One region of the Shewanella sp. BC20 genome, then DNA from elsewhere that is predicted to be linked to it. Evidence: predicted binding sites of a transcription regulator. Region 1 holds the regulator's gene; the other holds the start of a gene.
The links. Region 1 encodes ArgR, which controls arginine synthesis, uptake and breakdown. Its sites were predicted from a motif close to ANTGAATANNTATTCANT; they were not measured.

Region 1 (3,424 bases):
GGGTGTAATTTTATAAAGCGATCGACCACATCAAATAGACTGTGTTGCCCAAGTCCGACGGGCGTGGCAATACGAATACTACCTACTAATTCGGTGTTATGACTATGGGCGCGGCTTTCCATTGCGGCGACTTCGCTCAGCACTCGCTGACAATATTGCAGGGCTTCTTCACCCTGTAGAGTGAGGCTCACGCTGCGGGTCGTGCGGTGCAGTAAACGTAAACTCAGCCACTGCTCAATTTCTTGAATATGACGTGAAACCTGTAGGCGACTCAGATCGAGGTGTTCTGCGGCCTTAGTAAAGCTGCCACAGTTGGCCACTTCGATAAAGCTACGCATGGCGGCGATTTTATCCATTAGTATCTCAATCTGAAACAATCATGCTCATTTATCGATATTTATCACGTGAAGTGTCGCAAGTAAACTGGTCTCAATTTAAATCAGTAGCGAGACTTATCAAATGAAAATTGCAGTATTAGGTGCATCAGGTTGGATTGGCGGAACCATTTTTAACGAGGCGCAGAGCCGTGGTCATGACGTCGTTGCCTTAGTGCGTGACCCAAGCAAGCTTGGCGAAACAGCGGCAGAAGTGCGTAGTGTCGACCTGACTCAGCCATTGAAAGCCGACACATTTGCAGGTGTCGATGTAGTGATCGCCGCAGTGGGTGCGCGCGCCGAGCAGAACCATGGCATAGTCGCGAAGACGGTCAATAATCTGTTAGCCGTGTTGCCACAGGCAAAAGTGCCTCGCCTACTTTGGGTCGGTGGTGCAGGTAGTTTAGAAGTCGCGCCGGGAGTGACCTTAGTGTCTACGCCAGATTTCCCGCCCGCCTATAAGGATGAAGCCTTGGCTCAAGGTGAAGCTTTGAAGGCATTTCGCGCCGCTAACACCATTGTTAACTGGACTTTTGTCAGCCCAGCGGCAGAAATCTACCCTGGCGCCAGCGAAGGCCCATACCGTTTAGGTGGCGATAGCTTCTTTACCGATGCGAATGGCCAGAGCAAGATTTCAGTAGCCGACTACGCCAAAGCGATGCTGGATGAAGCAGAAAAAGCGGCGCATCTTAATCAAAGGATCAGTGTGGCCTACTAAGGCTGATGAGCTTAGAGCTACGGGCTAAAGTCGACGAACTAAGGTCTGTGAGCTTAGGTTTGTGAGCTCAGGTTTGTAAGCTTGGGGTGACGAGTCTTTTTTCCAAGTACGCGTCATCCAAGCCAACAGATAGGTCTTGTGCTGTAACGTAATCGGGACACCAGCCCTGAAACAAGGGCAATGTTGGACTGAAAAGCGTACAGATAAAACAGAACAGGTCAGCAAGCTGACCTGTTTTTTTATTCTGCGTAATTGAATAAAGATTTGATGGTTTCCAAGGTATCGGCGATATCTTGGATGCTGGATGGACAGATAAAGATAGTGTCGTCTCCGGCAATGGTCCCCAAAATCCCTTCTGGCTTACCGATGGAATCCAATAAACGGGCAATTAATTGCGCGGCGCCAGGGCTGGTGCGAACGACAATCATGGCTTGGTTATGGTCAACATCGAGTACTAAGTTCTTTAACGGGCTGCCAGCGGTAGGCACGCCGAGTTCGGCGGGTAAGCAATAAACCATCTCCTGCTTAGCGTTACGGGTGCGCACTGCACCGAACTTGCTGAGCATCCGAGACACTTTCGATTGGTTAATATTGCTGAAGCCTTCTGCTTGTAAAGCGGCGACAATTTCACTCTGGGAGCCAAAGCGCTCCTCTTTTAAAATCGCCTTAAAAATTCTAACAAGGTCATCCTGATTCTTGGTCGTTTGCATAGTCTTATTCTTTATTCAAAAAAACAGGCGTATTTTGAATAGTTTTGGTCAAAGTGTCAACAAATAACCATTATGACTGAATAAAAATGCAATTTATGGATGGCTAGATAGCCGTATTGTCGGTATTGATATTGAACTAGAGTAAATATTCAACATTGGAATGCTCAGTTTCGCTAAAACTTTGTCTCCACGACTAAGGGATAATTGAAATTAACGTGACATTCCAGTAATGTGACGCCAACGGAAATTAGATCCATGTCACACATATCCGAGAAATAACGGAGATAACTATGAAAGTTGCTGTACTTGGTGCTGCTGGTGGTATCGGCCAGGCTCTCGCCCTACTGTTAAAAACTCAATTACCTGCGGGTTCTAAACTGTCTCTATACGATATCGCACCGGTTACTCCGGGTGTTGCGGTTGACTTGAGCCATATCCCTACTGCGGTAGAAATCAAAGGTTTTGCTGGTGAAGATCCAACGCCTGCACTGGAAGGTGCTGACGTTGTTCTAATTTCTGCTGGTGTTGCGCGTAAGCCTGGTATGGATCGTTCAGATCTGTTCAACATCAACGCAGGTATCGTTCGTAACCTGATCGAAAAAGTGGCTGTGACTTGCCCTAAAGCGTTAGTGGGTATCATCACTAACCCAGTAAACACTACTGTTGCTATCGCGGCTGAAGTGTTGAAGAAAGCGGGTGTTTACGACAAGAACCGTCTGTTCGGTGTGACTACTCTGGACGTTATCCGTTCTGAAACTTTCATCGCTGAATTAAAAGGCTTAAACGTTGCTGACGTTAAAGTGAACGTTATCGGCGGCCACAGCGGTGTGACTATTCTGCCATTACTGTCTCAAGTTGAAGGCGTGACTTTCTCTGATGAAGAAGTGGCTTCTCTGACCAAGCGTATCCAAAACGCGGGTACTGAAGTGGTTGAAGCTAAAGCCGGTGGCGGAAGCGCGACTCTGTCTATGGGTCAAGCGGCTTGCCGTTTCGGTATGTCTCTGGTTCGTGGTCTGCAAGGCGAAGCTAACATCGTTGAATGTGCTTACGTTGACGGCGGCAGCGAGCACGCTGAATTCTTCGCTCAACCAGTGCTGTTAGGCAAAAACGGTATCGAAAAAGTACTGCCTTACGGTGAAGTGAGCGCATTCGAAGCGAACGCCCGTGATTCTATGTTAGATACGCTGAAAGGCGATATCAAACTAGGCGTTGATTTCGTTAAGTAATCTATCTGGATTATCAAAAACGGAGCCTAATGGCTCCGTTTTTTTTATGGGCAGAATTTGAGTCTTTACTTGAGGCTAGTTACTTAGGCAGTTGGCATTGATTGTCGCAGCGCGACTTGCCTGTCAGTAAATAAGAGATGCGGTATCTGTGCTTGGCAAATCTCAGGTAGCACCAGTCCGCAACGGGTTTAATGAGAGGCAGCCGTAGCATCTGCACCCAAGGGCGTGTACCCGTTAATCCCCAAGCTTTGCAGGTGACATCGAGCCCAAGCAAAATCTCCCCCGACGCCGTTTCACCATGCAGAATGGTATTGGCGTACTCTTTATCGATATAGCTGAATCGAGAGCTGAAATTGTCAGCATTAAGATCCACAAGTTCGATGCGATCATCGGTAT
Region 2 (3,424 bases), on a different contig from region 1:
AGGTATAAACAGTGGCCGCCGAGCTTGTTAATACCGATATCGAAGCTAACACGAGTACGCAGGGATGGCTTTTCAAATAACATCACCACACTCTTACCGTCCAGCGCATGACGATACTCAGCGGGATTCGCTTTAATCGTCTTGGCTAAGGTAATCAGATCCAGCAACTGTTGCTGGGTTAACTCTTTTATCGATAGTAAATGCTTCATAACCTACTCCGCTTATGGTTGGATTTGTGTGCCCACGGCCTCACCTTTTGCTAATGCGACTAATTGGCTTGCATCACGCCATGAGGCAACTTGAACCGCCTGCCCCATCCACTGCGCCACTTCTAGCGCAGCTTCTACTTTTACTTTCATTCCCTTTTCGATCACGCCTTGCTTCACCAACTCGGCAATCTGCTTACCATTCAGTGAAGGGATTAATTGACCTTTACCATCGAGCACGCCAGACACATCCGATAGCAGCACCAACTTGCCACCGACTAACTTAGCTAATACCGTCGCCGCTTGGTCAGCGTTCACGTTCAGCATTTGGCCATCGTCCATCATGGCAATCGAGCTACAAATCGGCATCCAACCTTGGGACAGAATAAACTTGAGGTAAGTACCGTCTTTAGGAGAAACCTCGCCCACTAACCCTAAACGCTCATCTTTGATCTTGGCCGATACTGTGTTGCCATCGGCTAAGCTCATGCCCACACTCACAATCCCAGCCTTTGTCGCTGCGCCTTGGAGGATCTTGTTTGATGTTCCGGCCAGTGCACCGGCAATAATCGGCATTTGCTCCGGCGGGGTCACCCGCAGGCCTTCTAACTTGACGGTTTCCATGCCGTTTGCGGCTAATTGCTCATCGACCAAACAGCCGCCGCCATGCACCATCAGCACTTGCTGACCATTAGCGATCATTGCTGCCGCGGTATCCATTAAACGCGCCATCCCCATTTCACACTGCAGCAGGGCGCCGCCGACTTTAAGAACTAATACTGAGTTGTTGGTAGACATCTTGACGACTCTCTTAAATAAGGATGAACGGTTAAAGGTTAAAGTGAATCTTTATGCATTGCAGGGCTTGGCTCGCCGCGCCTTTCATCAAATTGTCGATGGCACTGGCAACCACTAAGTAGCCACTGTTCTCATCAAACTTCCAACCTAAGTGGCAATTCGGAGTCAGCACCACATCATCCACTTTCGGGAACTGGTTCTGTTTCACTGTCACCAGCGGAGCTTGGTCATACACACTGTATGCCGCAGCCACATCGGCAGTGGTAGTACCCGGTTTTAGCTGTACCGTGATGGTCGCTAAAATGCCGCGCTTGAAGTTGCCTAGGTGCGGCGTGAAGATCACCTCTTGCCCCAGTTGAGTGGCAATCTCGGGTTGATGTCTGTGGCCTAATACGCCGTAGGGTGTGAGGCTCACTTCGCAAAAACTGGTATGCAGCTGTGCCTTACGGCCCGCGCCCGTCACACCACTAACCGCATTGATCACTGGATAAGCTGACGTCAGTAAATTCTTTAATGGTTTCAATGCTGTTAATGATGCTGTTGGGTAACAACCTGGCACAGCAATCATTTTAGTCGCGGCGACTTCTTTGGCATTCCACTCGGCTAGACCATAGACTGCCTTGGCCAACACTTCGGGATATTCATGCTCAAAACCATACCACTTAGGGTACTGCGCCACATCGCTGAAACGATAGGCACCGCTTAAGTCAAACACGGCTAAACCTTGGTTATAAAACCAAGCCGCTAAATGCAAACTCACCGAATGTTCGGTCGCTAACACCACTGCATCCGCCTCGGCGACGATCTTCGCCTTCGCTTCTTCAGTCAGTGGCGACAGAGCTAAGTCAATGTGACTGTAGACAGGGTACAAATCTGCTAAAGCTCTACCTTTATCTAAACTATTTTCAGAGACATACAGACCTTGAATCGATAATTCAGACTCCGCATGGACTAAAGCTGTTAGTTGTGCACCTGTGTAACCACTGGCACCGATAATGGCGATGTTTTTCATATGTATTTTTATAAACCGAATCAAAGAGACTTAAAGAATAGATGAATAGCGTACACGCACCAGCGTATATCTATGATGACAAGACTATCGTCGTAGGAAATCGTAATGGGTCGTTATTTTATTCACTGACGGCTTAACGCTATACATCATGATATTTACTCTACAGGTCACAAGGGGTGACTCATCTCAACTGCTGGCTAGACTACCACAAAGATCTATTTATGCAATATATGTGAATATATATTTTTATTAAATTTTGCATTTTATCTGCGTTCAAGCACGCTTAGCAAATAACACAATACTTCACTAACTGCTTAATAACTCAGTTATCTATGGATGAAAGACTGAAAAATCAGTCCTTTTTATTAACACCGAATACACATACCCGCAAAGCCGAAAATGATGCAGTTCATATTCACTTCCACTAAACATAATAAAATATTGCGTTAGCTCGCATTTATATTGAATATTCTTCAACAATTGTCGTGATTAGTTGCATATAAGATAAGCCAGTCGTATAAGTTATAAGTTCTGCTGTTGACCATTGCCCTCAGTGGTGGGTATTGTGCTAGCGGGCTATATACCCAAGCGACCTGAAGACTCTCATCACCTACAGGTTGTTTGGGTATATTGCGGATTTTTATATTTTTCAATTCGGAGTAACTATGGCAGGTAATGTGGCAGACAATGTGACCGACATGTATGCGTCGTTAAGATCGAACGTGAGTATGTTAGGGCAGATCTTGGGCGATACGATGCGCACCCACCTCGGCGATTCTTTCCTCGAGAAGGTTGAGCAAATTCGTAAACTCGCAAAAGATTCCCGCCGTGGCGACGAAGCGGCACGGGAGCAAATGCTAGAACTGCTCACGGCGCTCCCCGATGAAGAATTAGTGCCTTTTGCTAAAGCTTTCAACCAATTCCTCAACTTAGCAAACTTATCCGAACAATTTCATACTATTAGTCGTAACTGCGATGAGCTGGTTTGCGTACCGGATCCGGTCGAACAGTTGCTTGGCCGCATGCTGAATGGCCGTATCGATCAAACCAAGATGTTGGATTGCTTAAAAACGCTAGATATCGACTTAGTCCTCACCGCGCATCCAACGGAGATTTCTCGCCGCACACTGATCCAAAAATATGCTGCGATTGTGGATTGCCTCGCCGAGCAAGAAAACAATCAACTGTCGGACAGAGAGCGCCGCCAAATTAATCTGCGTCTGCGCCAGTTAATCGCCCAAATCTGGCACACCAATGAAATTCGCCGTGAACGCCCAACACCTGTGGACGAAGCCCGCTGGGGATTATCCACCATTGAAGAATCCCTCTGGCATGCTGTCCCCGACTTTTTAAGGCAGCTCAACGATCAAGTACAAGATCGTACTGGCCAGCAATTGCCTATCGATAT

Region 2: argC (N-acetyl-gamma-glutamyl-phosphate reductase) is a predicted target of ArgR. The motif match lies at 2,248-2,265, and genes of this name have one in related genera.

Annotation. Positions count from the first base shown of each region.
Region 1 covers NZ_NHRI01000005.1:68,038-71,461, forward strand. The annotation lists gene CBX96_RS07385 (LysR family transcriptional regulator) at 1-356, opposite strand, end outside; gene CBX96_RS07390 (NAD(P)-dependent oxidoreductase) at 460-1,092, shown strand; gene argR (transcriptional regulator ArgR) at 1,332-1,802, opposite strand; gene mdh (malate dehydrogenase) at 2,093-3,028, shown strand; gene CBX96_RS07405 (thiol-disulfide oxidoreductase DCC family protein) at 3,108-3,424, opposite strand, start outside.
Region 2 covers NZ_NHRI01000014.1:140,013-143,436, forward strand. The annotation lists gene CBX96_RS15175 (ornithine carbamoyltransferase) at 1-209, opposite strand, end outside; gene argB (acetylglutamate kinase) at 222-1,004, opposite strand; gene argC (N-acetyl-gamma-glutamyl-phosphate reductase) at 1,036-2,016, opposite strand; gene ppc (phosphoenolpyruvate carboxylase) at 2,682-3,424, shown strand, end outside.